4 regions of the Endozoicomonas sp. ALB091 genome follow, and region 1 is predicted to be linked to each of the others. Evidence: predicted binding sites of a transcription regulator. Region 1 holds the regulator's gene; each other region holds the start of a gene.

The links. The regulator sigma-54, encoded in region 1, starts transcription at its own class of promoters, with help from an activator protein. The targets are predictions, from matches to a motif close to TGGCACNNNNNTTGCTNT.
Region 2: urtA (urea ABC transporter substrate-binding protein) is a predicted target of sigma-54. The motif match lies at 5,118-5,135, and genes of this name have one in related genera.
Region 3: ACO6UX_RS22260 (P-loop NTPase) is a predicted target of sigma-54. The motif match lies at 3,066-3,083, and genes of this name have one in related genera.
Region 4: ACO6UX_RS04870 (sugar phosphorylase) is a predicted target of sigma-54. The motif match lies at 2,752-2,769, and genes of this name have one in related genera.

Annotation. Positions count from the first base shown of each region.
Region 1 covers NZ_JBLYNQ010000008.1:659,550-667,700, forward strand. Annotated here, with positions in the region: gene ACO6UX_RS19195 (hypothetical protein) at 1-13, shown strand, start outside; gene ACO6UX_RS19200 (PTS sugar transporter subunit IIA) at 152-601, opposite strand; gene hpf (ribosome hibernation-promoting factor, HPF/YfiA family) at 629-943, opposite strand; gene ACO6UX_RS19210 (RNA polymerase factor sigma-54) at 1,320-2,783, opposite strand; gene dcuC (C4-dicarboxylate transporter DcuC) at 3,093-4,463, shown strand; gene ACO6UX_RS19220 (hypothetical protein) at 4,553-4,843, opposite strand; gene ACO6UX_RS19225 (ATPase, T2SS/T4P/T4SS family) at 4,955-5,305, shown strand; gene ACO6UX_RS19230 (hypothetical protein) at 5,342-5,551, shown strand; gene ACO6UX_RS19235 (hypothetical protein) at 5,604-6,020, shown strand; gene ACO6UX_RS19240 (type II secretion system F family protein) at 5,999-6,892, shown strand; gene ACO6UX_RS19245 (tetratricopeptide repeat protein) at 6,889-7,836, shown strand; gene ACO6UX_RS19250 (hypothetical protein) at 7,949-8,151, opposite strand, start outside.
Region 2 covers NZ_JBLYNQ010000010.1:77,602-85,752, reverse strand. Annotated here, with positions in the region: gene urtE (urea ABC transporter ATP-binding subunit UrtE) at 1-115, opposite strand, end outside; gene urtD (urea ABC transporter ATP-binding protein UrtD) at 129-887, opposite strand; gene urtC (urea ABC transporter permease subunit UrtC) at 880-2,046, opposite strand; gene urtB (urea ABC transporter permease subunit UrtB) at 2,050-3,696, opposite strand; gene urtA (urea ABC transporter substrate-binding protein) at 3,764-4,993, opposite strand; gene ACO6UX_RS22930 (urease accessory protein UreD) at 5,440-6,330, shown strand; gene ACO6UX_RS22925 (urease subunit gamma) at 6,361-6,663, shown strand; gene ACO6UX_RS22920 (urease subunit beta) at 6,673-7,008, shown strand; gene ureC (urease subunit alpha) at 7,005-8,151, shown strand, end outside.
Region 3 covers NZ_JBLYNQ010000008.1:1,353,922-1,362,072, reverse strand. Annotated here, with positions in the region: gene ccmA (cytochrome c biogenesis heme-transporting ATPase CcmA) at 1-397, opposite strand, end outside; gene ACO6UX_RS22270 (rhodanese-like domain-containing protein) at 703-1,164, opposite strand; gene ACO6UX_RS22265 (RNA polymerase sigma factor FliA) at 1,407-2,087, opposite strand; gene ACO6UX_RS22260 (P-loop NTPase) at 2,147-3,004, opposite strand; gene ACO6UX_RS22255 (sigma-54 dependent transcriptional regulator) at 3,594-5,057, opposite strand; gene ACO6UX_RS22250 (aldo/keto reductase) at 5,290-6,111, opposite strand; gene ACO6UX_RS22245 (NAD(P)/FAD-dependent oxidoreductase) at 6,108-7,346, opposite strand; gene ACO6UX_RS22240 (hypothetical protein) at 7,668-8,151, shown strand, end outside.
Region 4 covers NZ_JBLYNQ010000003.1:424,170-432,320, reverse strand. Annotated here, with positions in the region: gene ACO6UX_RS04875 (hypothetical protein) at 205-663, shown strand; gene ACO6UX_RS04870 (sugar phosphorylase) at 980-2,695, opposite strand; gene ACO6UX_RS04865 (hypothetical protein) at 2,993-3,751, shown strand; gene ACO6UX_RS04860 (hypothetical protein) at 4,129-4,887, shown strand; gene galU (UTP--glucose-1-phosphate uridylyltransferase GalU) at 5,105-5,929, shown strand; gene ACO6UX_RS04850 (HAD-IIB family hydrolase) at 5,945-6,754, shown strand; gene ACO6UX_RS04845 (glycosyl transferase) at 6,787-8,007, shown strand.

The DNA of each region.
Region 1 (8,151 bases):
GGTTCAACGGTAATTGGCTAAAACCCTGTAAGCCGCAATGCATTTTGTCCGGGACTCAAAGAAGTGTGTTAACAACAAAAGATAAGAGCATTGTGATCAGTTGAACCTTTCAGGCCATCATTACCTATGATGGCCTTTTTTGTCACGTTATTCACTGTTCACTCATAGTACGATAGAGCATTGTCGTATTGGTAGCCGAACGTATTTTCTGAAGGGTCAGGGCAGAATGAAATCGCCCGGCCAGCGTCCTTAAAATTTCAAGATGTTCCTGGTTTTCGCCTTCTGGCACGATCAGCGCGAATACCAGATCAACGGGCTCACGGTCCACCGCATCAAAATCAACCGGTTCCGCCAGTCGTATAAAAAGACCGATAGGCTCCGGGCAGGCTTTGCAACGACAGTGGGGAATAGCCACGCCATCACCCAGTCCGGTGGTGCCAAGACGCTCCCGGGCAACCAGCGCTTCAAACAGTTCTTTGGCATTGATTTCGGGGGCATCGCTGCTGATGCGTTCAGCGATAAATTCCAGGATTTTCTTTTTGCTGGCCCCGTGCACCCCGTCAAGGGTGCGCTCGGGGGTTAGGATGCGGTGAATAATCATGCTGAATAAGAATGGCAACCTGATAAATCAAAGGGCATGGCCACTGGCACCCTGTTGCCTGTCCAGGGCTTTCTCTTTTCGTTTAACCAGCTGCCGATCCAACTTGTCCGAGAGCAGGTCAATGGCTGCGTACATGTCTTCGTGCTCGGCGGTGGCATTAATCTCGGCCCCGCGGGTATGCAAAACGGCTTCTGCTTTCTGCACCAGCTTTTCGACGCTCAGGGTCACCTGTACATTGGTGATATGGTCAAAATGTGAACCAAGACGCTCCAGTCTTTTGATCACATAGTCGTGCAGAGCTTCTGTTACCTCGACATGATGCCCACTGATGTTGACTTGCATGTAACGCTCTCCTGAATCCCATTATCCAGATAATCACCAGTCCGCGGGATTTTTCGTACTGGCTGAGTTCGATTCTATCACTGTCGGTGCAGCTTGGAATGCCCTGAGACAAAAAAAACTGCTTTTTGAACGGTGTATCAACGGAGCTTGTGTAAAAAATTCCGGAACACTGTTTCAATGTGATTGATGGGCGTCCCTTATCAATACCTATCAATGACATCCAAACTCCATTCGTCCTGAGCGGAGTCGAAGGGCGTAAGCACCATGCCCTGAATAAAGACTGTGCCAATCACCTTCCGTCCGTGCATCCAAGCGGAGCCGAAGGACGCTCAGGGTAAACGGAGATTGCACACATCAAACTCCTCAAAATGATGTACTAAGGCACTAACTGCTTACGCTCATTGGATGGCGGAATATTCATGGACTCACGGTATTTGGCAATGGTGCGCCTTGCTACCTTGATGCCCTGATCCCCCAGAATCGCTGCAATTTTATTGTCACTGAGGGGCTTGCGCGGTGTCTCTTCAGCAATAAGTTTGCGGATATGGGCCCGAATGGCCGTGGAGGAACACTCCCCCCCTTCCGTGGTGCTGACATGGCTGGAAAAAAAGTACTTCAGCTCGTAAACACCCCGGGGAGTATGCATGTACTTCTGAGTAGTGACCCGGGATATCGTCGACTCATGCATCCCCACCGCCTCGGCAATATCCGCCAGCACCAGGGGTTTCATGGCTTCATCCCCTTTTTCCAGGAACTCCTGCTGATAGGTAATAATCTGGCTCGCCACTTTCATCAATGTTTCATTGCGACTTTGCAGGTTTTTCAAAAACCAGCGGGCTTCTTGCAGATGGTTCTTCATGAACACATTGTCGCGGCTGTTATTGGCTCTCTGAACCATGGACGCATAATTATTATTAATACGCAGTTTGGGCAGGGCGTCGGAATTCAGTTCCACCGTCCAGCGTTCCCTGATTTTCCGGACGGATATATCCGGAACCACATATTCGGCTTCTGTCTGATCAATGGTGCTGCCGGGTTTTGGGTGGAAGCTCTGAATCAGGCTGAGGGCTTCTCGCAGCTGGTCTTCTTTCAGTTTGGCATGACGCATGATGCTGGCATAATCACGGGTGCCAAGGGACTCAAGGTAACGGGTGAGCAGTTTTTCTGCATTGTTGAAATGGGGTGTTGAGGGCGGCAGCTGACGAAGTTGAACCAACAGGCACTCTCTAAGGTCAACACTGCCACAACCCACCGGATCGAATTGTTGCACCCGGTGTTGCAGCACATGGATCTCTTCAATCTCCAGATCGTCCAGTTGGGATTGAAGAGAGACAAACAGGTCATCCAGCGTGCAGGTTAAATACCCATCCGGATTAACCGCCTCGATGATCGCCAGACCAATCAGCCGGTCCCGGTCGCTCATGGGCACCATATCCAGTTGCCATTCCAGGTGATCCTGAAGTGACTCCACAGCGGAGGATTTTGCCAGGGGGTCATAATCATCGTCACCGCTGCTGGCCGGCAGGCTGGAATACACGTCGTCCCAGGCGGAGTCCACGGGCAGTTCATTGGGAATGCTGTCTGACCATTCCGCCATCTCCTGAGGCTCAGGTTCTGAGGCTTTTTCGCTCAGATCAACGAGCTCTTCCCGTCCTTCAGTGCTGCTGGCGGTGTCCTCTGTCTGGCTATCGTCGGACTCCAGCATGGGGTTGGACTCCAGGGCCTCCTGAATCTCCTGCTGAAGATCCAGGGTCGATAGCTGTAGCAGCCGGATGGCCTGTTGCAGCTGCGGCGTCATGGTCAACTGCTGGCCCATCTTGAGCTGTAAGGAAGGCTTCATAGGCAACCGTATACCTTTACTTCGTTGTCCGTGGAGGCTGCAGAGGCTTACTCTCCATGTGCGGCTGATTATAAACCCATAGACGTTTCTGAAACCATAGCTTTAGCAAAAAATGTGCAAAGATTGAATACGATGAAATTACGTGTGTTTTTGTGTGGCTTATAAGCGCTTTCCGCCTTTAAAGTTCGGTCATAACGACTGTCAGAATGGTTAAAAAAAACTACCCGATCATTATTTGACATTGGTCATTTACAACCAAAAGTTCAAGAAATAACCTGCGCGAAATTTAGCCATTTTCAGGATTCCCCTGTGGATATACTCATCGTCATACCCGTAGTTGCACTGGTTATATACGCCATCGTGAAGAACTACAGTGCATCAGCCTCGCTGGCTATTGCCGGTATTGTCCTGCTAAGTGCCGCCGCGTTGATGGGGATAAAAGACATTCTGCCAGCGGCCAAGGCCACCGGTTTTATCCCCTTTGACCTGTTTCAACTGATGAACACGGTATTCAGCTTCCGCATGGCCAGCCTGGGTCTGACCATCATGGCCTGTGGTGGTTTTGCCAGCTACATGTCCCATATCGGTGCCTCAGAAGCGCTGGTTCGACTGGCCGTTAAGCCCATCAGCCGTTTTCGCTCACCTTATATGGTACTGGCACTGTGTTATCTGCTCAGTGTTGTGCTGCAAATGTTCGTCACCTCGGCAACGGGTCTCGGTTTGCTGTTGATGGTGACGCTGTATCCGGTGCTGAGAAATATCGGTTTAAGCCCGGCTTCAGCGGTTGCCGTGATCGCTTCTCCGGCGGCGTTTGAAATCGGTGTCACCCAGGTGAATGCCAACTTTGCCGCCAGCCAGTCCGGACTGGAAATTACCGAATACTTCCTGGATTATCAGGCCTGGATCACCGTCCCCATGGCGCTGGTGGCGGCGGCCCTGCACTTTGTCTGGCAGCGTCGGTGTGACCTGAAAGATGGCTACAGGGTTGCCGAGCATGTGGGCGAGGGCATCGAACATACAGACGGTGACAAGAAAGACCCGGCCCCGGCATATGCGCTGCTGCCCATGATTCCTTTCTTCCTGTTGTTGATCTTTTCCAAAATGATGGTGTCGTCCATCAAAATGAACCTGGTCATGGCCATGCTGATCAGCGTATTTGCCGGCATGTTCTGTGAAGTGATCCGTACCCGGAAAATGAAACAGTCCCTTGATGGCTTTGATCAATTCCTCAATGGTATGGGTGCTGTTTTTGGTCCGGTGGTAGGTCTGATTATCGGTGCTGAAATTTTTGCCACAGGGTTAAAACATATTGGTGCCATTGACTCCCTGCTCGGTTCTGCCCAGGGGCTGGGTATCGGTGCTGCCGGTATGACGCTGTTTATGGCCATGCTGATTGCTGTTGCGGCCATTATGATGGGCTCTGGCAATGCAGCCTTCCTGTCATTTGCCACCCTGGCACCAGAAGTTGCCAAAAGCTTTGGTGTGCCTGCGGTGGCCATGCTGCTGCCCATGAACTTTGCCGCTTCCATGGGCCGTTCCATGTCCCCCATCTCGGCGGTCATTATGGCCTGTGCCGGTATTGCCAAAATCTCACCGTTTGAAGTGGTGAAAAGAACCTCGGTACCGATGATTGGTGCGTTTGTGGTTGGTATGGCGCTGCATCTGATTTTGTTTGTCTGATCCTTTTCTCCCCCGCCTGGCGGGGGCGTTTTTTTAATATGATCCTGCGTTGCTCTAGTTCAGGAAAGCCCTGATACCCGACATCCCGCTCAGTGCAGCATGGGTACCAACGCTTTTCCACACTGGGTTGTCTCAAAAGCCGCAGTGAGTTGACTTGGTAGATAAAAGTGGGTGTCCTTTTCTCCACTAGCAAAAACTCCAACAAATACTCCGGCTAAGAATTGGTCAAAACCTACCGCCTTAACAACGTACAATAGAACAGCTACACCGTAAAAAACATACATTGCGAGAAACCGCTTACCTTGTAGCATTAATATCAGAACCACTAACGCTGTTGAGAACTGAATCGGGTAATCGAAAAATAGATTCATAATTTCCATGTGTATTTGTGCTTAAGGCAAAAAAGGCAGGCAAGAAACAAAAAAGTTCAGTTTAAAAAAATTCAAGGACACGCATATTTCATTGCCCGCTTTCCAGAGGTAAATTTATGGGTGTCCTATTTTTTACAGCAACCCCATGTGGTGCGGCTGGAAAGTCGCCCCCCAAATATTGAAGGGGAGGGAGAAGTGACCCTGCGGGATCTGGTGCGCAATAGTCTGCGGATGCGACCGGACCGGATTGTGGTGGGCGAGGTGCGGGGGGCTGAGTTTATCGACATGCTGACCGCCATGAATACCGGCCATGACGGTTCCATGACCACACTGCACGCCAATTCACCGAGGGATGCCGTACGACGACTGAAGAGTATGGCGGCCATGAGTGGTATGGGGCTGGATGGTGATGTCGTGGTAGAGCTGATCGCTTCAGCAGTGGATGCCATTATCCAGCTGGAACGCATGTAAGACGGCGTTCGTCGTGTTGTAAGTGTTCAGGAACTGGTGGGCATAACGCATGGGGATATTGTCCTGCGGGAAATCAGCCGGTTTGAGCGTTCAGGGGCGGGTGTGGATCACGTTGGTAAGGGAGAACGAAAAGGTGTTGCTGGTGATTTTATCAGCACCGGCTATCGGCCCCTCTTTATGGACAAGCTGGAAGCCCGTGGGCTTGGCTGTGACGATAAGATTTTTGCTGAAGGGGTTTTATCATGAACGATGTCATGGGCAGTGCCATGAAAGATCATAAACAGAGGAGGGACTGGTTATGTCTGGCTCATTAAGTCTATTGCTGGCCATGACCTTTATGGCGGTCTTTATGGTCAGTATTGCTGTGCTGCTGCTGGGTCCACGACACCAGTTGCAGAAGCGGCTGCACCACCATCTTGAGCAGATGGGGGGCGATCAGCCGATGCACCAGGTGCTGCGCAGACGTTATGTGGAGCAGTTACCGCCCTGGCTGCAAAAGGTGGAACAACATCCTCTGTTGGCTGGGCTGGATCTGCTGCTACTGCAAGCCGGTAAAGGGAATCGTGCACTGGAACTGATGGGCATCTGCCTGGCCATTGCACTGCTTTCCATAACGGTTTTACTGATGCTGGATGTTGGCTGGCCGCTGGTGATGGTGCTCTCCCTGAGCAGATGCTGGACTAACTGCTGCTGGTGCGGGGTATTGGCCTGTTGATGGTGGCGTTATCCATTGGTCTTGTGTCGTATTTATTGATCTCCAGGCTGAAAAGGCCTGCAAAAGCGATGGTGCCGGAGGGTGCCCCGGTGGCTGTGTCCGCTGTGGCTGGCAGCCGCTCCATGGAGTGGTTATCACCGGCCCGCAAGTATCTGTTGCCAGCGGATGAAAAAGAGCAAATAAGTGTTAGTCGACGTTTATTACAGGCAGGGTTTGATCAGGAACAGGCATCCCTGGTCTACCACGCGCTCAAGGCATTGCTGGCCCTGGTGTTCGGGGTGCTGTTACTGCTGCTGCACCCCTGGTTGCCCGGTGATCTGCCGGAATACCCCGAGCTGGTGGCCATGATCGGGGCGGCCTTCGGGTTGTTTCTGCCCTCGAAATTACTGGATTCGTTCCGACAGCGGCGACAGCAAAAGCTGATTGCCGGAATGCCTCAGTTGCTGGATATGCTGCTTATTTGTCTCTCCGCCGGTTTAAGCCTGCCCCGGGCGCTGGAGCGGGTGCAGTCGGAATTGCGGCTGGCCCATCCTCTGATGGCCGGTGAGGTTGCCGGGGTTTCTGCCGAACTGAATGCTGGGGTCACCCTTGAAGCGGCGCTGCACCGGTTTGCCGAACGGGCCGGATTGCAGGAGGTGCGAGGGCTGGTGGGCACGTTGATCGAGGCGCACCGTTACGGTGCCAACCTGTCGGATACCTTGCGGGATTATACCCAGGATTTTCGGGCAATCCGTTTGCATCGGGCGGACTTGCAGGCGGCAAAAGTGAGTACACGACTGGTGTTTCCCATGGTTACCTGTATCTGGCCGGGCTTCTTTGTGGTGGTGGTAGGGCCGACGATTTTGCGTATGCTGGAGGCATTTGCGGGATGATTCATGTACTTACCTTGAAAACAATTAAAGTCTTTGCTCTGGCGTTTCTGATCAGCGGCTGTGTCGGCATGCAGTCAGACCAGCAAACCAGCGACCGGGGTGAGCTTTACGACGGCACCCTGGCCGCCGATATGCTGGGGGTTGCTGATGCCAGTACTGAACGTGAAGCCCTGGAGAAAGGTGACAGTTACTGGTTACGGGGCGATGGTGACCGGGCGTTGCTTTACTATATTCGTGCATTAGAGCTGAATAAAAACGCCCATGTTGCTGCCATGAAAATTGCCCGGGTGCATCAGCAGAAGGGGAATAAGGCACTGGCAGAGCAGGCGTGGCGTACGGTGCTGGCGATAGAGCCAGATCATGTTATGGCGCTGGAGGCCGTGGGATTGATTCGGCTGGAGCAGCGGGAGTATGGTTATGCCAGTGACTTGTTTAACCAGGCAATTGAGCAGTGGGAGTTGGGCCTGGTGGGGACCGAGAGTGGTTCTGGTGGATACATTCCCTGGCTGGCCGTGAATGGCCTGGGGGTGATTGAAGACCTGAACCAGAACTACCGGTCGGCAATAGCCTACTATCGTCGTGCGCTGGTGATGGCCCCCGGCCAGGCAATGTTGCTGAATAATCTGGGCTACTCTTATTTACTGACCGGGCAACTGGATCAGGCCGAGGCGTATTTTCGTCAGGCGCTGAGCCTCCGCAGCGATTACCCTCTGGCCCGGCACAACCTGGCCCTGGTGCTGACCCGGCGGAATCAGCCAAATCAAGCTGTTCGGGTGCTGGAGCCTGTAATGGGCGAAGCACAGGCCCGCAATGATGTGGGCTATCTGATGATGCTCAATAACAGGCTGGATGTGGCCGAGGCCCTGTTCCGGGAGGCCATTGAGCTATCCCCCTCCTATTACCGCGAAGCCTGGCAGAACCTGGCCCGTTTGCAGGAAGGTTAATGCCGGGGCAATTGAACGATTGTCGTGTTTCTGTACTTTGCAAGGCTGGCGCAACATTCGACATCAGGGTTCCTTTTTGCTCGAATTGAGCCAGCCTGCAAACGCCTCAATTTCATGCGCGGTACATTGTGCTGTAAACATACGGACGTGGGTGTTGAATCATTGGCTGTTTACTGTCTATAGAATCTTGAATTTTCATCAACATTTCATCAACCTGGAAGATAGTGCAGGCAGTTTGAATGAGCTTGGAGTTGTAGCGATTTTGTCTCTTCAAGTTATAATCAATCCTGTCTTCAGCATCATCTTCGCGTTCTC
Region 2 (8,151 bases), on a different contig from region 1:
CAACACCATTGCGCCCCATAACGCTGGTCACCTGTCCCTTATGCGCGGCAATGGTTACCGACTTCAGGGCCTGGCTGGCACCGTAAAACACATCAATGCCCTGTACTTCCAGCATCACATTGTTCCTCCTATCTACCCAGGTAAACGTCGATGACTTTTTGATTCTGCTGAACATGGTCCAATGAACCAGACGCCAGCACACTGCCTTCATGCAGCACCATCACCGGGCACTCCAGCGCCCGGATAAACGCCATATCATGTTCAACCACTACTACACTGCGCTCTCTGGCCAGATCTTTTAACAGATCCGCCGTTCTGAAGGTCTCTTCATCGGTCATACCCGCCGCCGGTTCATCCACCAGCAATAGCTCCGGTTCCTGTAACAGCAGCATGCCAATCTCCAGCCACTGTTTCTGTCCGTGGGATAATGAGGCCCCTAACCACCCTTTTCGGTCTGACAATCGGATCAGAGCCATCACTTCATCGATTCTTCTGGCACCTTTTGCGCTGAGTGCACCAAACATGGCAGCAAAAGGCGTTCGTCGTCCAGTCATGGCCAGCTCCAGATTTTCCCAGACCGTCAGGCTTTCAATCACGGAGGGCTTCTGAAACTTCCGGCCAATCCCCATATTGGCGACGTCGGTTTCGTCATAGCGGGTCAAATCCACGTTGCCACGAAAAAACACTTCACCGGAGTCAGGTCGGGTTTTACCGGTCACCACATCCATCATGGTGCTCTTACCCGCACCATTGGGGCCGATAATCGCACTCAGCTCTTTTTCCCGCACCATAAAGGAGAGTTCATTCAATGCCCGGAAGCCATCGAAACTGACCGTGACATTGTTGAGATAGAGCAAGGTGTCGTTGGGTATATGTTTATCAACCATCCACTAACTCCTTTCTCTCAGCTCTGTTGCCCTGCGGATCCCGACGCTCATTGATAAAGCCCGCTATCTGTTGATAAAGACCGACCAAACCTTTAGGCAGCCATAGCGTAGTAATAACAAACAGCGCCCCCAGGGCAAACAGCCAGGCATCGGGCATAACGCCGGTAAACCAGGTTTTTGCGTAGTTAACAACGACCGCACCAATCACCGCACCATAGAGTGTTCCACGACCACCGACGGCTACCCAGACAACCAGCTCAATAGAGTTGATGGGAGAAAACTCACCCGGATTAATAATGCCAACCTGGGGAACATAGAGGGCACCGGCAATACCGGCAAGCACTGCTGACAGGGTAAACGCCACCAGCTTGTAGTGTTCAACCCGGTAGCCCATAAAGCGTACCCGGCTCTCAGCATCCCGCACTGCCACCAGCACCCGGCCATAACGGCTGCTCACCAGCCAGCGACACACCAGGTAACCCAGCACCAGTGCCAGTGCAGACGCCATAAGCAGTACCACACGGGTACGGTCACTTTGCAGGCTGAAACCCAGCAGATCCTTAAAGTCAGTCAGGCCATTATTACCACCAAAGCCAAAGTCATTCTGGAAGAACAGCAGCATCAGGGCATACGTCAGTGCCTGAGTAATGATGGAGAGATAAACACCGGTCACCCTGGACCGGAAAGCCAGCCAGCCAAAAAGGAAAGCCAGCAGACCGGGCACCAGGGCGACCATTACCAGGGCAACAGCGAAAGAGTCAAACCCATACCAGTACCAGGGCAGCTCCTGCCAGTTCAGAAACACCATAAAGTCCGGCAGTTCCGGGTTGCCATAAACACCACGGTCTCCAATCTGGCGCATCAGGTACATACCCATGGCATAACCGCCCAGGGCAAAAAACGCCCCATGACCCAGGCTGAGAATCCCGCAGTATCCCCAGACCAGATCCAATGCCAGGGCCAGCAATCCATAGCAGAGATACTTACCCAGCAGAGTAACGGTATAGTTGCTGACGTGCAGGGGAGAACCTTCCGGCATCAATGTGTTGAGCAACACCACCACAATCGTGATTGCCATCACTGACGACAGAAGAAGTTTACCGGCACGATCTTCAAGTAACAGTCGGGATAAAAACCCCTGTTGGAATCCATTCGTCATGTGTCAGCCCTCAACTGCCCGCCCCTTGAGCGCAAACAGCCCCCGGGGTCGCTTCTGGATAAACAGAATGATGAAAACCAATACCAGAATCTTGGCAACCACGGCACCAGCCCAGGGCTCCAGAAACTTATTCACCACACCCAGCCCCATGGCGGCGACCAATGTGCCCCACAGGTTTCCTACGCCGCCGAACACCACCACCATAAAGGAGTCGATAATGTAATTCTGGCCAAGGTTTGGCCCAACATTGGTCAACTGCGACAGGGCGACGCCCGCCACACCGGCAATACCGGAGCCCAGGCCAAAGGTCAAGGCATCCACCCGGCCGGTAGGTATACCCATGGAACTGGCCATGGCGCGGTTCTGGGTCACTGCGCGAATATTCAGCCCAAAGCGGGTGTAACGCATCACCAGCAGCAGCACCATAAACACCAGCAGACTGAAACCAACAATGTATAAACGGTTCCAGGTAAGCGACAGCGCCTCATTAATGACCCACGAGCCACTCATCCAGGCGGGGGTTGCCACTTCCTGATTCAGTGGTGAAAAGATCGTTCTTACCGCCTGCTGAAGAATCAGGCTGATACCAAAAGTCGCCAGCAGGGTTTCCAGGGGACGGCCATAGAGATGGCGGATAACCAGCCGCTCTATCAGCACCCCGGCAGCACCGGCAACCAGAAAGGCCAGGGGTATGGCAATAAACAGGGACTGATCAATAAGTTCCGGGAACACAGACTGAATGACGAACGTCGTATAGGCACCGAGCATCATCATCTCCCCATGGGCCATATTAATCACGCCCATCACCCCGAAAGTAATCGCCAGCCCGATAGCCGACAGCAACAGCACAGAGCCAAGACTCAAGCCAAAGAAGATATTTTCAGCCACGGTATAGTACTGCTGTCGCTGGTCAATTTCGGCCAGTGCCGTTTTGATGGTTTGTGCCAGCGCGGTATGGTCCGTAGCGGTTACTGCCTCCGCCAGTGCGGAACGAATAAAGGGGTGATCAGAACGGGTGAGTACTTCAATCGCTTCTATTTGTTCACTGATCGAACCCATCTGCAGGCGATCCAGGGCCAGGGCCATATCCAGGGCATTGATAACTCCCTGACTCTCCTCGCTGGCCCTCATAGTTCTGAGTGTACCCAGCGTTTTGCTATCCAGCGTTTTCAGAGAGGCGTATATGGCATTTATGCGGGTTTGTGGGTCACTGGCTTTCAAGTCCCAGGATGCCAGTGCTGTTTTAATGATTGAGCGCAGTTGATTATTAATTCTTACTTTTTTCAGCGCTCTTTTCTTTACTGTGCCAAGGACTGAAGACGCACCTTGCAGCTTTCCTTGGGCAGGAAAAGGGTCAAAAATCCGATACTGTTTATCCGGCGTCTTTTCAGCGAACACCAGTCGTTTATGCTGCTTCTCAACAAACAGTTTGCCATTGAGCCAGTGTTCCAGAACCTGTTGGCTGGACTCGCTGCCTTCTTGCGCCAGGGACGTAATCACAGCTTCCAGCTGTCCCCAGGAACTTTTGCTTAATAATGGTTTAAGGTCTTCGGGCGACAGCGCCAACACCGGCCGCGATAAAATCAGCAGCAGGAACAGGAGAAAGCGGGCTGGCAGACTGTGAACCATCTGCCGGAGGTTCTGATTCATAATACATCCCTATATACCCATTCCTCCCTGACGGGAGGAGGGCGTGATTGTTATATCATCTTATAAATCAGTAGTTCTGGCCGGAGCAGACGCCGGTTTCCAGGTTATAGTTGCCGCACTTAACCGGTGCCGACCAGTCGGCAACAATCTTGGAACTTTCCGGCAGGAAGTCAGTCCAGGCATCGCCAATAACGCCACCTTTGGTTTCCCAGACAATCTCAAACTGACCATCATCCTGAATCTCACCAATCAATACCGGCTTGGTCAGATGGTGGTTGGTATTCATCACCGCTGTGCCACCGGTCAGGTTAGGAACGGTAATGCCATACATCGCTGAACGCACTGAATCAACGTTGGTGGTACCGGCCTTCTCAACCGCCTCAACCCACATATTGAAGCCGATGTAAGTGGCCTCCATCGGGTCATTGGCAACACGCTCTTCATCCTTGATAAAAGACTGCCATGTTTCAATAAATTCGTCGTTGGTGTCACTTTCAGCACTCATAAAATAATTCCACGCCGCCAGGTGACCTACCAGTGGCCCGGTATCAATGCCGGAAAGTTCTTCTTCACCCACCGAAAAAGCGATCACCGGAATCTCTTCAGCCGAAACCCCCTGGTTACCCAGTTCCTTGTAGAATGGGACATTGGCATCGCCATTGATGGTGGAAATCACCGCGGTCTTTTTACCGGTATTACCAAACTTCTTGATATCAGAAACAATGGTCTGCCAGTCTGAGTGACCGAACGGCGTATAATTGATCATAATGTCAGCATCTTTGATGCCTTTGCTTTTCAGGTAGGATTCCAGAATCTTATTGGTGGTTCTTGGATACACGTAGTCGGTACCGGCCAGAACAAAACGGGTGACCGCACCCCCCTCTTCGCTCATCAGGTAATCCACCGCCGGAATGGCCTGCTGGTTGGGTGCCGCGCCGGTATAAAACACATTTTTCGAGGACTCTTCCCCTTCATACTGAACCGGGTAGAACATCAGGCCATTCAGTTCTTCCACCACCGGCAGTACCGATTTGCGGGACACGGAAGTCCAGCCGCCAAAAATAACATCGACGTCTTCTTTAACCAGCAGCTCCCTGGCTTTCTCGGCAAACAATGGCCAGTCCGAGGCCGGGTCAACGACCACTGCCTCCAGCTTCTTGCCAAGCACCCCACCATTTTTATTCTGCTCTTCCACCATCATCAACACGGTATCTTTCAGCGTGGTTTCACTGATGGCCATGGTGCCGGAAAGGGAGTGAAGCACCCCAACCTTAATGGTGTCTGCAGCCTGAGCCATTACTGACCATGACAGTGCGGCAGTAGCCACCGATGCCGTTAAAAAGTTCCTGGATAGTTTGTTTAACCGGTTGTTCATAGCTTCCCCGCTGTCGATTGTTCGCTGTTCGTTTCCTGAACAGGGGATAGCAAGAGGTGTGCCATGGTCAGTTTCAGTGCTTGCGCCATGGGAAAGCTGGCTGGGAAAGAGAGCCTCCGCCCTGAATTTTCCAGACCGGCAGGCATTTGCCGGAAACAACAGGGGGTACGCCATATTTTGGCGCGCCTTGCAGGCACATTAACTGATGCCGCACCAAATCAAGGCATTCATAATGACCATTTGGTCAGGTATTATGTCGGCGACAAGTGACGTATTCAGTGAAATACTGTGTCTGGCACAGGTTTTGCCATTGATCAAAAAGATCACCAATAAATGATCCCGGATAAGAACAAGCACAAGGCTGTAATATGCAAGCATCATCGGGTGAGACAGAGAGCAACCAGAGCAGCAGGCCTGATAGCGCCGAGGTATCGTCGTCGGGTTGGCGTGCCGGGATAGACGTAGAACTTAAACACCTGAATGGCCGTACCCTGATGGGGAGAACCCGCCATTATGGGCCGCTGCGCATTCAACGCCCTTTCTGGCCGGAAGGCAAAGACCTGACCCATCTTTATATTCTGCATCCTCCCGGTGGCCTGGTGGCCGGAGATGAACTGGTACAGCGCTTTGCCATCAGAAAAGGTGCCCATGGGCTGGTCACAACCCCGGCTGCCGGTAAAGTCTATTTCAACGGCAATGGTCAACTACAAAAACAGACAACGCATATCACGGTCAGCGACTCAGCCTCCATGGAGTGGCTGCCTCAGGAAACCATCCTGTTTAACGGTGCCATTACCGAGCTTGATACCCGCATTGAACTGAGCGGCAATGCGCTCTTTGCAGGCTGGGATATTATCTGTCTGGGTCGAACCGCCAGCGGCGAGCAGTTTGCCCGAGGGCAACTCACCCAGCATCTCACCCTGACCCGGGACAGCAAACCGCTCTACCTTGACAGGCTCGATTTTGCTGCCGGGTCTGCACTGCCCATGTCCCTTCTGGGGCTCGATAATCACACCGTCTTTGGCACCTTTCTGATCACCCTGGAAAGCCCGCCAGACTTACCCGGCCTGCACAGCCAGCTGGTCGATAAAGGCTGGCACCGGGTAACCGCCATCACCTGGCGGGCCGGTGTGTTTATTGTGCGTTACCTGGGTGATTCATCAGAGCAGGCCAGAACCATTTTCACCTGGATTTGGGAAGCTGAGAGAGAACGATTCAATGGCCGCAAAGGGTGTCGGCCACGTATCTGGAATACCTAAATTAACGAATAATTAAAGCAGGATCTCACTATGGAACTTACCCCCCGGGAAAAAGACAAGCTGCTTCTCTATACCGCAGCACTGGTTGCCGAGCGTCGTTTAGGTCGCGGGGTCAAACTGAACTACCCGGAAGCCATTGCGCTGATCTCCATGCATATCATGGAGGGTGCCCGTGACGGTAAAACAGTGGCCCAGTTGATGAATGAAGGCCGTGAAGTGATCACCCGTGAACAGGTGATGGACGGTATTCCGGAAATGATCCACGAGGTTCAGGTGGAAGCCACCTTCCCCGATGGTACCAAGCTGGTCACCGTCCATAACCCCATAGCCTGAGGATTGATCATGATACCAGGAGAAGTGATTGCCTCTGCCGACCCCATTGAGATTAACGTCGGCAGGGAGACCCTGACCCTCTCGGTGGCCAATACCGGTGACCGTCCTATCCAGGTGGGTTCCCACTACCACTTTTATGAAACCAATCCCGCCCTTGCTTTTGACCGTGAGCAGACCCTCGGGTTTCGCCTGAATATCCCGGCAGGAACGGCTGTCCGCTTTGAACCCGGCCAGGACCGACAGGTCGAACTGGTTCGCTATGCTGGCAAACAGACCATTTACGGATTCCGTGGCGAGGTGATGGGCACACTGCCAGAACCAAAACAGCCGGGAGAAGCACAATGACCATCAAACGTACGCAGATGGACCGGCAAACCTATGTGGATATGTTTGGCCCCACCGTAGGCGACAAAGTTCGTCTTGGGGATACCGAACTGTTTATCAGCCCCAAAAAGGATTACACGGTCTACGGGGATGAAGTGAAATTTGGCGGTGGCAAGGTAATCCGGGACGGTATGGGACAAAGCCAGCGGCCCGGTGCTGAGGTTGTGGATACCGTTATCACCAACGCCCTGATTCTCGACCACTGGGGTATCGTCAAGGCTGATATCGGTATCAAACAGGGTCGTATTGAAAAAATTGGCAAGGCGGGTAACCCGGATGTTCAGGAAGGTGTGGATATTATTATCGGTCCGGGCACCGAGGTGATTGCCGGAGAAGGGCAGATCATTACCGCCGGCGGTGTCGATGCCCATATTCACTTTATCTGCCCCCAGCAGATTGAAGAAGCCCTGACCTCCGGTGTCACCACCATGCTCGGTGGCGGCACGGGGCCTGCCACCGGCACCAATGCCACCACCTGTACGCCCGGCACCTGGCATATCAGCACCATGCTCAAGGCCGTGGACAGCCTGCCCATGAACATTGGCTTTCTGGGCAAAGGCAATGGCAGCCTGCCCGAAGCCCCGGAAGAACAGGTGCTGGCCGGTGCCATGGGCATGAAACTCCATGAGGACTGGGGAACCACACCGGCTTCTATTGACTGCTGTCTGACAGTGGCTGAGAAATACGACATTCAGGTGGCAATCCATACCGACACCCTGAACGAATCCGGTTTTGTGGAAGACACACTGGCCGCCTTTAAAGGTCGGGTGATCCATACCTACCATACGGAAGGGGCCGGTGGTGGCCATGCACCGGATATTATTAAAGCCTGTGGCGAAAGCTATGTACTACCATCGTCTACTAATCCGACACGCCCCTACACGGTCAATACGGTGGATGAGCATTTGGACATGCTGATGGTCTGCCATCATCTGGACCCCAATATTCCTGAAGATGTGGCCTTTGCCGACTCCCGTATCCGCCGGGAAACCATTGCGGCGGAAGATATTCTCCATGACCTGGGCGCTTTCAGTATGATCGCCTCAGACTCTCAGGCCATGGGACGGGTCGGCGAAGTGGTCAGCAGAACCTGGCAGACCGCCC
Region 3 (8,151 bases), 690 kb from region 1:
ACTGCCCAGCGGATAGATGGCTACAGGGAATATCTTCATAACCGGCAAGCTGGACCCGATCAAGGGCAGCGAGCAATACTTCCCGATTGATGATGGTATTGGCCAGCCTGGCTCGCCAGACAAGGTTTTCAAGAGGCGTCAGATCCAGTTTCAGTCCTGGTTTGTGGCCAAGAAAAAAACAGTCAAGACGAAAATCAGCATACACTGTCGATAAAGGCTGGTCGTTCCAGAAAATATCGCCACTCAAACTGGATGAAAAGCCAGCAATGATGCGAAGCAGCGATGTTTTACCAGCACCGTTTCGCCCCTCAATCTGGAGTATTTCTCCACTACCAAGCTGAAAGGACAGGTTACTGAACAGCAGCCTGTCGTCCCGCTCACAGCTCAACTGAACCACATTAAGCAAAGCGAACTCCTGAATCCAAAAGCGTGTATCGCCGAGACCCTGATTCGCAAAGCAGCACAGCCATGAGCAATGAAAAGCCCTGCTTTCCAAGATGTCCCTATATAGCGTTGGTTGGCGATTATATCAGGAAATTTTACTGACTGCGGAGGTAAATAGTGTTCATTAACAGTATTGAAGAAGCCTTGGAAGGGCTCAGGGCATACCGATCTTCACTCCCAATAGAGAAAGTGAAGATAAAAGGCATTTGGAAACGGGTACAGAAGGAAAGGAAAGTATTTGCAAGGATCAAGGCGTTGTTACTGCGCCATAACCCCTGTGGTGTAGGACTCACCCACAACATCAGACTTCAATGTCACCGGATAATCCAAGGCTAACCAGGAATAGTAACCGTCCCTGAGGAAGAACACCCGTTCATAACCCCATAATGCGGCCAGATAACTGCCAATAGCCCCTCTCATATGGTATGTGCTGTTTCCGTAGATCACGATAGGAGTCTCTTTTTCCAGAACCCCCGGCACCAGCAGCTGACGAAACCCACCCCTTAGATCAAGACTGTGAGATCCGTCTACGTGTCCATATTGCCACTGTTGATAGGGACGCACATCGATAAAGAGTGCGCCAATATCATGAAGGCGTTTTGCCTGGTGGGTATTGATGGTAATCACACCATTAATTTCTTCTGGTGCTTCTTCCTGAGCCGGAAGAGTAAAGGAGAGTGCCGACAACAGAATGGCGGCCGAGATAGAAATCCATTTCATATTATGCAGGTCCGTTATTAAACAACTTAATAAAAGAAGTATATGGAGCTAAGACCCACTCACTTGGAACAATAAGAAACTAAAAATAAAATGTTCAAAGCTATGCAGCATATAACCGGCATATATTTCTGAAAATAGATCAACTCAACTGAACGCTGTCAAAATCAAAAAAGAAAACGCCCCGATTCCCGACGCTTGACCATATTTTGTCACTGCCCTGTAAAAACGGTGTGGCTGAGACGTTAACTCAGCCAGTTTTGCAACCGTGACCTTAAACGCAGTGCAGCCTGAGAATGAATTTGGCTGACTCTTGATTCACTGACCCCTAACACTTTACCGATCTCTTTCAGATTCATCTCTTCATCGTAATAAAGCATCAATACCAGCTTTTCTCTTTCAGGCAGTTTATCAATAGCTTCAATCAGTGCTGTTTTAAATTTTTCTTCCTGAATATCTGCTGAAGGGCCCCTGTCTCCTGAGCGAGCCTGCATTCTTGATTCTTCACTGTCAAATAACTCTTCATAACTAAAAAGACGACACCCTCTTAAATCACTCAGAATGGTGTAATACTCATCAATTTTCACATCAAGTTCTTTGGCGACTTCAGAATCCCGGGCATCTCTTCCCAGTTTCGCTTCAACAACCTGAACCGCTTCAGTAATACGACGACTGTTGCGATATACTGATCTTGGTCCCCAGTCCCCTTTTCGAATTTCATCCAGCATTGCGCCACGAATTCGAATACCGGCAAACGTTTCAAAACTGGCACCTTTGGATGCATCATATTTTGAAGCTGCTTCAAGCAACCCAATCATTCCTGACTGGACCAGATCATCAATCTGAACACTGGCGGGCATTCTTGCGGCGAGATGATTGGCAATTCTTTTTACCAATGAGCGATGTTTTATCACCATCTCTTCCATGTTCAGTGTCGTTTTTTGTGCCGACTTGGTTTGCACGTCCTGTGCTGTCTCTGTCATGATTAGATCCTCTCCTTGATCCTACCAGGCAAAAAGAATTCTATACGACCTTTTGGCTCAGGCACCGGTAATTTTGCTAGCTGATGTCCAATTCTGTGAAACGCTCTTGCAGCCCGACAATCGTTACTGACAGTCAACAGTGCCGACTGCTGTAATACCGCTTCACTTACAGCCTTATCATGTGGAATTGCACCCAGAAAGCTTAAAACTATCTGTTTGTCGTCTTTCAGATACTCCTGTAATTTCTCAAACTGTTTAGCACCGCCTCTTCTGCTGCTCACCTGATTAACAACAATATAAAACTGGTGAACATTGAAAACCCGGTACAGAAGCCTTATCTGTCGAACAGCATCAATAACAGACACGTCTTCCTGACTGACGACAACGACCACCTCTGTTGCCGCCTGAATGAGAGTTACATTATCCGGGGCCAGGCCCGGAGCCGTATCAATAATCAAAGTATCCAGATCTGACGCAAGATCATCCATGTCCTGAATCAACTCTACTGCCTGAATAATTTGAATACTGTCTTTCCAGTCTCCCTGAGCAGCCGGTGTAAATACCCTTACACCCGATGGACCATCCAACAGTCCTTTCTGCTGATGGCCCGAGCTCTCAGTAACGAACCCACCTTCAGCAGGTGATGAAAAAATAAAATCAGACGACAATTGTTCTTTTAAACCTTCTTCATTCATCCCGAGGGTGAACTCAACATCTGGTACAGAAAGATTACCATCCATCAAAACGACACGCTGACCCAGCTTTGCCATCGCCAGGGCAAGGTTTACTGCAACTACGGTTTTACCGACACCTCCTTTACATCCTGAAACCGCAATCACTCTTTTCTTTACTTGCGCCATCGTTCTCACTTTAATTTTTCAATTGCTCAGAAAATGCATATAGAAAAACGACACAATATACATATCAATGAACATGCCAACTTTAATTTGAAAAATAAAAACAGCTACCAAACCCCAAAAAAATACATAAAGAAAAATAAAAAAACACAACCACCTGTTTTTTCACAACTTTCTAAAACAACACCGATTTCATTTCGCTATTTTTTTGACATAGATTAATTTTCGGTTGCTTTGAAAATATCTTGAACACTTTTTTGAACTATCCAAAAAGATAGTTATTTGACAGTGTCACTTTATAGTGACGCAAAAATGGCAGCATTTGACCGACAAAACAGGGAAGAAAAAAACCAGATCGTGACATGATGTCGATTAGCGCATTCATTAAATATGCAAATAAAGGATTACCTGCAAACCAATCAGCAACAATTATCGAACAGTGGATCAGCAAGAAGAAGGGAGTCGAAGCACAACAGAACAATACAGAAACAAAAACCGGAACGCATTGATTAACGCAGTAAATCTGAGAATGAATCTGTTAGCAAAAAAAATGGCTACAAAAATGTAGTCATTTTTTCTGCATCACTGAATATCAGTTTTTCACAGAATCCTCATATCTCTGCAAACCATACTTGCGCATTTTTTCCACCAGGGTCGTTCGCCGTATCTGCAACTTGTCTGCTGCCCTGGCAACAACACTATTGCAGTCACTCAGCGCCTGCTGAATCAAACTCTTTTCCAGTCGGGTCAGATATTCCTTAAGGTTCAACCCTCCTACCGGCAGTACTGCAAGGTCTTCCGAAGTAGCAGCACCGGCAGGCTGGATACTGTCCGGAAATAAATCCGCCACACCATCATCTTCCTGACTGATCAAATCGAAATGACAGAAACTTTCTGGCAGATCCTGAACCCCGATAACCCCATAGGGATACATAATCGCCAGGCGCTCCAGAAGATTGGCCATTTCCCGGACGTTACCCGGCCAGTCATGCCGACAAAGCGATAATATTGCCGCTGAACTGAGTCGAATTGATCCCCTGGCCTGCTTCTCCATATTGTGGGTCAGCTCATTAATCATCAGCGGAATATCTTCAGGCCGCTCTTTCAGCGAGGGCATCTCAATGGGAAATACATTCAAACGGTAATAAAGATCTTCTCTGAAGCTTCCCTCAGTGATCATACTTTCAAGATTCTTATGGGTTGCAGCAATAATTCGAACATCCACCTCAATAGGCTCTGTTCCACCAACCCGTTCGAAGGTCCTCTCCTGCAAAACCCTGAGCAACTTGACCTGCATGTGCAGAGGCATATCGCCTATTTCGTCAAGAAACAGTGTTCCGCCCTGGGCCATCTCAAACCGCCCCTTGCGACTGGTCACAGCACCAGTGAAAGCCCCCTTTTCATGGCCAAAGAGCTCACTTTCTAACAGATCAGTGGGGATAGCACCGCAATTGACCGGAACAAATGGCGCACTTCTGCGATAGGAATGCTCATGAAGATTGCGGGCAACCACTTCTTTGCCGGTGCCGGACTCACCGGTGATCAAAACATTGACGTCCCGATCCGCCACCTGGGCCATGGCGGCCCGAACTTTACGAATACGCTCGCTCTTGCCAACCAGCCCACGGAACAGTTGTACCTGCTGGTTGTAGCCAGTCTGGTGTGCCTGACGCCACTGCTCACGGTAGACCTGACCATAATGCAAACTGGATAAAAGTTGCGGCTTGCTACATGGCCAGTCAACCCGTGCAATGATTTGCCTGGCCAGTGCTAACGACAGATTGTCTGGCAGTGACTCCGCAATCCGGATAACCGGAACGCCACCACACCAGCCCTGGACTCGGGAAAGCATTCCCTGCAGGGAGCTTTCTGCCTGTAAAAAATCACCTAGAAATAAGGCACTGAAGTTTTCCGGGGGATAAGCACTAACAGCATCTTCCCAGTAGGCTGCACCGATAGCCACTGTGTGATAGCCCATAAACTGCAAAATAGTGCTGAAGTCATGCCGACGCTGCTCCGCGTCTTCAATGATGAGTACCTGCTCAGCTGTTTCCATAAGACGACGATCCTTGTCATCCGATTAATTTTTACAGCGTAGATACAAATTTTCGAAATTAAATTACAGCTTATTATTTCAGTAAATAACCAAAAAGTGGATTCGTCAAATTTTTGTTTGTTTTTTATTTCAAAAAATCATAAAAGAAAATTATTTAAACCATATCCTTTATGCATGGGAGCCTCACCTATAGATAGTTAGAAGCTAGATAGTTAGAAGCCCCCAAACCAGCTTAAATCCCGCTGGCTTTCAGATACGCCTCCACATTCTGTCGCAAATGGGCAGGATTGATGGTGCCAACAATAGCTGAAGAAACCGCCGGGTGTGAAAACACCAGTTTCATACTTTCCAGAACGGGGTCCTGTCCTGACAGGCAGGCATGACCACTGGCCAGGGCCTTCTTGATAAAGATGCCTTTGCCATGTTCCAGCGCATAGTCCAACACCGGCTTTTCGCCCTGTTCGTTCAGGTTATAGGTCACCATGGCAACGTCGGAATGTTCCAGCGCCAGGATGCCACCGGCAACCGTTTTGGTGGACATACCCGAAGCGAGGATTTTCCCCTCTTTTTTCAGATCAGCCAGCACTTCCAGGCAACCTGTCTGCTCAATGATATTGACATCATCACCATTGGAATGCACCAGCAGCAATTCAATCACATCGGTATTCAGGCGCTGCAGGCTTCGCTCCACACTGAAGCGGATATGCTGCTCCGAAAAATCAAAATAAGACTCTCCCCGACCATTTTCAACAGTGACAAACTCTTCACCAACCTTACTGCAGATGACCCACTGTTCACGCAGCCCTTTATGTTTGGCAAACAACTGTCCAAGGCGTTCCTCGCTGGTGCCATAGGCCGGAGCCGTATCCAGCAGGTTCATGCCCAGGGTATGGGCCAGGGTAAGCAGATCCAGCATTTCACGGTCATCAGGAATCGTAAACTGTTCCGGGTACTTTACGCCCTGATCCCGGCCAAACTTAACGGTGCCGAAACCCAGCGGCGACACTTCAAGATCAGTACCGGCGATCTGCTTGTTAACAAGACACTGACTCATAATGTCTTCCCTTGCACAAAATGCCCCTGCCAGAAGTTTGGACAGATCTCCGGCCGGGAAAATCCTTCCGGCATAACGAAACTGTCATCCGTCGCTGGACGAATATTATCCTCCTGCAGCAAACGAACCACTTCATCAGAGAGATTAGGAGCCAGTGCCAATTTCGTCGGCCAGGTGACAATACCGTTGGCCACCGGCTGACAGAAAGCCGCATCCGGACGAAGCAGGCGGCTCTGTTTTGGCTCGGCACGATTGACCCGCAAGGTGTCCCACTCAGCCAGACTCAGGTCTACCCAGGGCAACAGCACTTTCAGCTCTTTTTTCGCCGTAGCAATCAATTCTTCAGCAGACTGTTTGACACCATCTTCCGCAATGCCTCCGCCGAGATACCAGACCCACTTGCCATCGGCATCCGGATGGCTGGTAATGGTCATTCTCGGCAGTGGTGTTGTGCCAAGACAATGGGCGTAGATAGGTTCAGGATGGGAATGACGAACCATGACCATCTGCAAGGGACGTACCTGCATTTTTGGATGACTGACACCCCAGGTATTCAATAGCGCCTCAGCGCCTTCACCCGCGGCCAGCACAAACCGTTTGGCTTGCAACAGGGTGGTCTGACCATCGCTATCCGCCAAGGCAACAGCATCAATCTCACCGTTGGCATTGGTTAACAACCGGGCATTACCCTGCTCGCTCCAGTCTACTTTCAGCGTTTTATCTTCCAGGCCACTGACCAGGGCCCGGGTAACGGTGGCAATATCCAGAACGATTTCATTGAGCTGATATACCTTTCCGCGAAAACCATCATGTTTGAAAATGGCTGGAAACTGCTCACTGGTCAGTGCATCAACCCGTCCACGAAGCGCTTTGCTGGCAAAGAAAGAGGTCATTCGTGAGCCAATATCACCTGGCGACCAGAGATAGTGGTATTCAGACAATATGCGGGCCGAACGGAGATCCGGATCCACCTCCCCACCCTTGCCAGCCAGGGCATTACGCCAGCGCTCCGGCATACCGGCAATGGCCTGGGAAGCATTGGTTAACTGACCAGTTAACGTGTATTTTGTACCGCCATGAACAATGCCCTGGGATTTTATGGTCTGACCACCGCCCAGAGCATTCTGCTCCAGCAACAGGGTTCGATAGCCCAGGGTATTCAAGGTGCGAAATAACCAGAGACCGGCGATACCACCACCAATCACCACCACATCGGCTTCTACAGTTTGAGACATAAGAGAGTTCAACTATTTGGGATGACCTGAAATGGAGGACTTTATAACATAGCTCACATTATGGATAGTCAGGCAGGAAAATACTTTGATCGAAAGTTCTTATTCATGACCAGTGCCTGATGAACGGAATCGTACTCAAGAACTTTCTATTAATTCCAGGGTCAATAGATTTAGTTTCAACGTTTATCAGGATGTATCCATGCCCTCTATTCATTCAACTCATTCAACGCCCTTTATCGCCCCCCCCCTCAAATTACATCCGCAGCAGGGGCGCAACCATCCGAATCATCCTCCCAAACTGATCAACCATTGGCAGTAGCCATGGATATACCACAGCCCCCCCATGAGACAACCCCTGATATTGATTATGGTCATATTATTCAGCAAATTATCAGCACATCAAACCTGTCAGGAACCTGGTCACATCAAAGCATTGAACATCTCACTCAATGTTTTGATTTAAAGATCCAGGCCAAAGTTATTACCCTTCTTGAAGACGCATCAGCATTCAGGCAGCTTCAACCATTGCGACAGCAAATTGCCGGGCATCTGGAGTACCTTCGGAATTTTTTCCATGAACATGGCGGGGATGCCAATAGTATTGAAACAGCCATTGCCAACCATGCTGATCAACTGGCGGAGAAAAAAGCTGCCATTGAGAAAAGAAAGCTGATCAGTCACTGGCTTCATTGGGACCAACACGAAGTCGATCAGTTAGCCGCAAGCACTCTGGCAGACACCTATCGGGAGTGCAAAAGTGATAAGCACCTGGGCGATAGCGTCAGGGCCAGGCTCTCTCATCTAA
Region 4 (8,151 bases), on a different contig from region 1:
ATAACCGGATGATGCGGCTATTGAAATTAACATCCGTACCAGCTTTTCTGCAGGCAGTGATGCTATTGACGTTCAGTTAGTACGATTTTACCGCTCCCTTGAGTTCATTAGTGAACTTTTTCAATTATCCAAAGTCAAAATGTGTGATCAATAATAAAAAAATTTCTTTTAATACTATAAATTTCTAATTTTTGAGAGTTCATTATGAACCCCGTAACCCATATTTCCGGCACCGGCAGTGCACAAATTGATATTTCTGGCACATCAGAGGGAGTAAGCAATGCAAGTGGTTCTGGCAATGAACGCCAGACTGCTACTCCCTGGTACCGAACAGAGAAGGCAAAAACTGTCTGGCGGGGGCTAACCATTATCTCCGCTGGTGTAGCCCTGGGGATAGGTGGTGAGTCACTGATTAATTATCTTTGGAAACGGGATGGGGTTATACCAACGTACACGGATGATACTCCGCAGCCAATCATGGGGGCCAGCCTAGGCTTTTTAGCAGGGAGTATTATTTTCTTACTCGATGAGCGTCGCCGCACAATACAGGAAAATTCTCTGGCAAGCAGATCAATCAGTGTGTCATCGAGTCAATCAGAGGTCTTCAACACCCGGGTTCAAATTTCGGATCTGGACTCCACTGATAGGGCAAGTAGAGTCTGATATCCTTAGCCCGGATATTTCATAAACGTGCTCCCGATCTCGCTTGTCCTTTGCCGCTCTAAGGGAGTTTTGCTCAGTCGACCGTACTCCCCGGTACGGCGCTCCCTCACAAAATCCCTTAGAGCGACAAAGTCTGGCGCGAGATTCGGGGCAGTTTATGAAATATCCGGGCTAGCTTATTAACTACTGGTTTATCAGGGGCTTTGGCCTCTACTGAAGTTGAGCCATATGCTGCGTTACCAGGAAACTGATGTGCCCGGGCGTGCCGGGCGCGATGACCAGATAACGCGCTCACTGTGCCGAACGATCCATGAGATCACCGGGTGCCTGAAACCAGCCATAGGGTTTGATAGGGCTTTAACTGTTCAGAGGTAAAGGTCTTGCCGCTAAGCAGGTCAAGACGGCCTTGGTATTTTTTTGCATTTATGTCCAAATGAGTTGCCGTCAGATTATGAATGGCAACCAGGCTTCTGTCCGTTTTGGGCTCAGTCCTGGAAAAGGCCAGAATGCCCGGTGCGATATCAATGATTTGCTGAGGGCAGTCCGGGTGAAAACAGCGCTCTTTTCGGCGAATTCCAATAATGGTTTTCAGGGTTTTAAAGACCATGCTCTGCATTGAGACGGGGTTTTCCAGTTCTGTGCGCAGCTCTTCAATATCCCATTTACGGCGATTGATGGATCGGGTGCGGCCAGATCGTTCAACGCCGACAATATCGTTCGGAGTCGCCAGCAGGCTATGAATATAGATGGCCGGAATACCTTTCATGCCGAGCATAATGATTTGTGAGCAGAGAAAGCGTTGTGCCTGCCAGTGATCCTCGCCACGGCGTGTGCCTTTCATGGCGTCAAATAGAGAGATATTGATCTCATAAGGTTTTTCGCTTTGATCCTGTAGTGTGCGCATGCTGACGAACCCGCCAAAACGGTGCATGCTGTCCACCAGTTCGGCGACTTCACTGTCGGGGACGAGCCCTTCAAGCGGTCGCAGCCCAATGCCATCATGGGAGGCGGTGAAATTCAGTGTTGTGCAACCCTCAGGGTATTCCGGTAATGCCCTTGCCCAGTGCGCCAGGTATTTTTCTGTGCCCCGGTTTAGTGCATGGAGTATTAGTGGCGGCAGTGCAAACTGGTACACCAAATGCGCCTCATCGCCCCGGGCGAAATAGCTGAAGTTTTCCGGGTCAGGTACATTGGTTTCGGTTATCAGTAATGCACCGGGGCGAACCTGTTCAATAATCAGCCGCATTACTTTGACCATGGCGTGGGTTTCCGGCAGATGTACGCAGGCTGTATTGAGCTTCTTCCATAGGAAAGCTATGGCATCAAGACGCACTACGCTGGTACCCCGGGCAAGATAGAAAAGCACAATATCGACCATTTTTATCAGTACATCCGGGTTTTTGAAGTTAAGGTCGATCTGGTCCTCACTGAAGGTGGCCCAGACGTGGCGGGTTCCCCGGCGTGTCTGGGTGGGAACCAGCAGGGGGGAGTTTCTGGGGCGGGTGACCATGGTGAGATCTGTGGATGGATCTTCCTCAATAAAGTAGTCCCGCCCAGGCTGGATGCCGCTGACAAAATCCGCAAACCACAGGCTTTCCCGGGATACGTGGTTGATAACCAGGTCGGTCATTAACCGATAGCGCTCAGCGATGGCCCTGACGTTATTCCAGTCACCAAGAGCAGGGTTAACCTGCAGATAATCAATGATGGAGAATCCATCATCAGAACTGTAGGGGAAATAAGGCAGTATATGCACGGTGGAGATCAGCTGCCGGATGTGCCTGCCAAGGAATTCACTGAGTACTTTCAGTGGTGGTTTCCCATGCTCTGTGAGGCTGTCGCCATAAGTGATCAGATAGATATCCTGCTCTGACCAGGCGTCAAAACTTTTCGGTTCATGGTTGTGCAGAAAGTACTCAACCCGGCGGACGATGATACTGGCGAGGTCATCCGATTGATCACCATAAGGGATGTGAAGAAGCCTGGATAGCGATTGATGAAATGACGCAAAGATAGGGGGATAGCTTTGCAAAATGCCTCTCCTGTAATAGCAGCGTTATGGTGTTCTGATTCACGTTCTTAATATCAGGAGCATGAGTTGTGCCATGTAACATTGGCATATTATTCGACCATATTTACGGGTGTATGATAGTGATATAACCAGTTATCTAAAAAATTTTCGCGATATATCACTTTAAGGTATTGAACTATTTTTTGTCATAATGGTCAAAAATTACACATGGCAATTTTTGCAATATGCGTCATTTAATAATCATGATGGCAGCCCTTAACTTTTGTGTATTGTGCATCCCGATAACAGGAAGAAAAAATGAATGTCCCACCAGCAGGTTCATTACAACTTGATACTGCCCTTAAACCCGGCCCTCCAGCTGATGCTCAAGCCGTTCTCAGAAAGTCAGGCCTGGTAAGTCTGGTCATGGAAAAACTGAGTTTTATCAAACTTCACCATGGTGACCAAGCAGAGAAGCAGAGTGTTAAAGCATTGTATGAGCGTCTGATATCCGAATACCCTGGAGCCGCCACCATTGAAGAGCCGCCCTGTATTACACGAGCACCGGGCGAAAGTGATAAGCACTTTCTTAAAAGATTTATCTTGGAGGTTATCACTCAATACCCGCTGTTGAAATTTCAGGAGGTCAATAGCCGAGATGAGGCAGAGCAATCAAGCCATAATCTAACTCATTTCTATGACACAGTTAATCATGTAGATATCAAAATCTGTAAAATATCTGAAGTCATCGAAAGTGTGAAAATACTGGCCAGTATGTACAAATATCCCTGGATCGATCATTTAAGAAAAGATCAACACAAATGGGGCGAATATTCCGGTCTGCTTAACGGTGATTTATTCATTTCAGCCGGATCAGCTGACGTGGTGGATTTATCGCATAAGAGGGTGATGAAACGACTGAAAAAGGCAAATGCCCGTACCAGCTACTCTCCGCTGTTCTTTTTTCGCAATGAAGACAGCCTCCAGAAAGGTATGTTGATAATCTGTAGATCTACTGACCCTAACCCCAAAAGGGAAATGGGTATATTCATTCGATCTATCAAGCAGAAGTCATAGATAAGAGCAGGTTTCACCCAACGATTGGGTCGACTATAAAGAAAGCTTCGGAAGATGCAAACCGGAACCTGCTATTGCAAAATGCCTCTCCTGAAATAGCAGCGTTATGGATTTTGATTCACGTTCTTAATATCAGGAGCATGAGTTGTGCCATGTAACATTGGCATATTATTCGCCCCGCCTTTACGGAATGATGATAGTGACATCCCCCCGCTATCTCCAACTTTTTTGCGATATATCACTTTAAGGTTTTGAACTATTTTTTGTCAGAATGGTCAGAAATCACGCTTGGCAATTTTTGTAATATGCGCCAGGCAATAGCCATAATTGCAGCCCTTAACTTTTGTGTATTGCGACCCCGATAACAGGAAGAAAAAATGAACGTCACACCAACTGGTTCACCAAATGTTGATCCTGCTGATAAATCCCCTCCTCCAGATTATGATCAAGCCGTTCCCAGCAGGTTAGGCCTGGTTAGGCTGGTCACAAGACAGCTGAGTCATATCAAACTTCACCAAGGTGACATAGAAGAGAAGTTGAGTGTTCAAGAATTGCTTGAGCGTCTGATATCCGAATACCCGGGAGTCGCTACCATTGGAAAGCCTCTCTATATTACACAGGCACAGGACGAAAGTCATAAAGACTTTCTTAAAAGATTTATCCATCAGGTTATCTATCAATACCCGCGGTTGAAATTTCAGGAGGTCAATAGCCGAGACGAAGCAGAGCAATCAGGCCATGATTTAACTCATTTCTATGACAAAGATAATCGTGTAGATATCAAAATCTGTAAAATAGCTGAAGTTATCGAAAGTGTGAAACAACTGGTTAGCATGCAGCATTATCCCTGGATCAGTAAAGTAATGGGTGAATCTAATAACGATCCACAAAGTTGGGGCAAACATTCCGGTCTGCTTGAGAAAGATTTTTTCATTGCAGCTGGATTAGTTGTCATGGGAAATTTACAGCATGAAAGTGTGATACAACACCTGAGAGAGGCAAATGCCATAACCGGCTACAATCCGCTCGTCTTTTTTCGCAATGAAGACGACCTCCAAAAAGGTATGTTGATAATCTGTACATCTACTGACCCTGACCACAAAAGGCGAATGGGTATAAGTATTACATCTGATTAGATAAGAGCAGGTTCCGCCCAACGATTGGGTCGACTATAAAGAAAGCCTCGGAAGAAGCAAACCGGAACCTGCTATTGCAAAATGCCTCTCCTGAAATAGCAATAAAGCTCTGATTCACACTCTTTACCTTCTTGACATGAGTTGTGCCTTGTAACATTGGCATGGGAACTGCATCGTATTAACGCATTCAAGATCAAGTGATAAACGGAGTTATTGAATGATTACAAAATGCCTCTTTCCTGTTGCCGGTTATGGCACACGTTTTTTGCCAGCCACCAAATCCATGCCCAAGGAAATGCTTCCCATTGTTGATAAGCCGCTGATTCAATACGGGGTAGAGGAGGCAATGGAGGCAGGATTAACGGATCTCGGTTTTGTTAATGGCAGGAATAAGCGGGCGATACCGGATCACTTTGATATTAACTATGAACTGGAGGCGGAGATTGCCGGTAGTGGCAAGGAGGAGAAACTGTCGTCGATCCGGGATGTGATGTCTGCCTGTACCTTCTCGTATACCCGGCAGAATCAGATGCTGGGGCTGGGGCATGCCATTGCCTGTGGTCAGACATTAATAGGTGATCAGCCCTTCGGTGTCATTCTGGCGGATGACCTTTGTGTCAATGATAAGGGGCCATCGGTGATGGCTCAGCTGGTCAATCTCTATAAGCAGTTCCGATGTACGATTCTTGCGGTACAGGAAGTGGCCGCGGCAGAAACCGAAAAGTATGGAGTAATTGCCGGGGAGGCCCTGGATGAGCATTTGATCCGGGTGACGGATATGGTGGAAAAACCTGCGCCTTCAGAGGCTCCCAGTAATCTTGCGGTTATTGGCCGTTACGTTCTGACCCCCGATATCTTTGACATTATTGCCAACACCGAGGCGGGAAAAAACGGTGAGGTACAACTGACAGATGCCATTTTGTCTCAGGCCAGAAGTGGTTGTGTGATTGCCTGTAAATTTCAGGGCAGGCGATTTGACTGTGGCAGTATGGGTGGTTTTGTCGAGGCCACCAATGCCATTTATCAAAAACGTTTTGGTTGAGTGGATGGTTTATTGATGGCAGCAACAGCGCCGAGGATACTGGTTTTTACCGATCTTGATGGCTCCCTTATGGATCATAATGATTATGGCTGGGCAGCCGCTCAGCCTGCCCTGGAATTGCTGGTTGAGCGTGAAATACCGGTCATTTTTAACACCAGTAAAACGCTGGAAGAGGTGCTTGTTATTCAGCGACAGATGGGGAATGATCAGCCATTTATCAGTGAAAATGGCATGGTGACGACGATCCCGGCGGATTATTTCCGGGATTCCTGTGGGCTTACCCACTTTTTTCATGGTCAGCCTTATCGCAGCATACGGCGAATTTTATCCAATATCCGGCTTAAACATGGTTTCAGGTTTACCGGCTTTGGTGACCTGACCGGGGATCAGGTGGCAGAAGTTACCGGGTTATCAATCGATGAGGCGGGTAAAGCCATGACCCGAAAGGCCAGTGAGCCGGTGATCTGGCGTGATGGTGATGCAGAATTGCGGGAGTTTGTCAGGTTGCTTGAGTCGCAAGGGCTTCATCTGACGAGAGGAGGGCGCTTTTATCATGTTTCCGGGAAAGGGGATAAAGGGCTGGCTTTGCGGGCATTACTGCAAAGGTATCAGCAGGAATATCCGGAAGAGACCTGGCAAACCTGTGCGCTTGGGGATGGGATGAACGACTTGCCGATGCTGGAGGCGGCCGATTATCCGGTGCTTATCCGATCGGAGCATGGCCAGGCACCGGATGTGAGTCATCTGGTGAATGTTGTTAAAACCCGCAGTGTCGGTCCTGAGGGTTGGAATCAGGCCATACTTGATATGTTTGGCAAGCCATAAAATCACTTTCAATAGTGGAGGAAAGGTGGGTTATGGGTGACTTTTATCAGAATGGCATAATTACCAATTTTCACAATCTGAGAGTTCGGTCAACCGACGATATGGAGCGTGACCTGCTGGCATTTTCCCGCCAGCGTCCCATGTCACTGGTCCTGCCTTCATTGTTTTCAGAATTGGAAGGGCCTGCCCTGGGGCATATTGTCGAAGAGCTGAGCCAGGTGCGCTATCTCTCTGAAATAGTGATTGGCCTTGATCGCGCTGATCAGGAGCAGTTTGCCTATGCCAGGGATTTTTTTGGACGGCTGGATCAGCATCACCGTATTCTCTGGCAGGATGGGCCAAAGTTGCAGGCAGTTGATGCCCTGCTGGCTGAAAAGGGCCTGGCCCCGAAAGAGCCAGGGAAAGGAAGGAATGTCTGGTATTGCTACGGTTATGTGCTGGCATCGGCAAAGTCAGAAGCTGTGGCGCTCCATGACTGCGATATTGTTACCTATCAGCGGGATCTGCTGGCCAGGCTGCTCTATCCGGTTGCTAATCCCGCCTTCAGCTATGACTTCTGCAAAGGCTATTATGCGCGAATCGCTGACAATAAGTTAAATGGCCGGGTCAGCCGTCTGCTGGTTACGCCCCTTTTGCGGGCGCTGAAAAAGATTCTCGGGCCGATGGAGTATCTCGAATATCTGGACAGCTTTCGTTATCCCCTGGCGGGTGAATTCTCCATGAGAACCAGTGTCTTTAACGATATCCGGATTCCCAGTGACTGGGGGCTGGAGATTGGGGTGTTGTCGGAGGTTAAGCGCAATTACTCCAGTAAGCGGCTCTGTCAGGTGGATATTGCGGATATTTATGATCATAAGCATCAGCCGCTGTCTGAAGGGGATGTCAGTCGCGGGCTGTCGAAAATGAGTCATGACATCATCAAGGCGATTTTCCGCAAACTGGCCACCAATGGTGTTCAGTTTAATACCGAGACTTTCAGGACCATCAAGGCGACCTACTACCGGGTGGCCCTGGACTTTATTGAATCCTACTATGATGATGCCATGATCAATGGTTTGCATGTGGATCGTGACAGTGAAGAGCGGGCCGTTGAGTTGTTTGCCAGGAATATCATGGAAGCCGGTCAGCATTTTCTGGAAAACCCCATGGAGCGTCCCTTTATTCCCAGTTGGAACCGGGTTATGTCTGCTGTTCCGGATATATTGGAGCGACTTTATGATGCGGTGGAAGAAGATAACCAGCGTTTTGGCTGATGGCAGAAAAAGTTTCGAAAATTGTCCGGGTATGGTATAAAGCGCCACTTGATTTCGAGATGCGATTTCAAGATGGGGTACATGGCGGTTAGTCTCACGACTGAGCAGCATGGACTTCATTAAACTTAACGTTGATAAAAGATC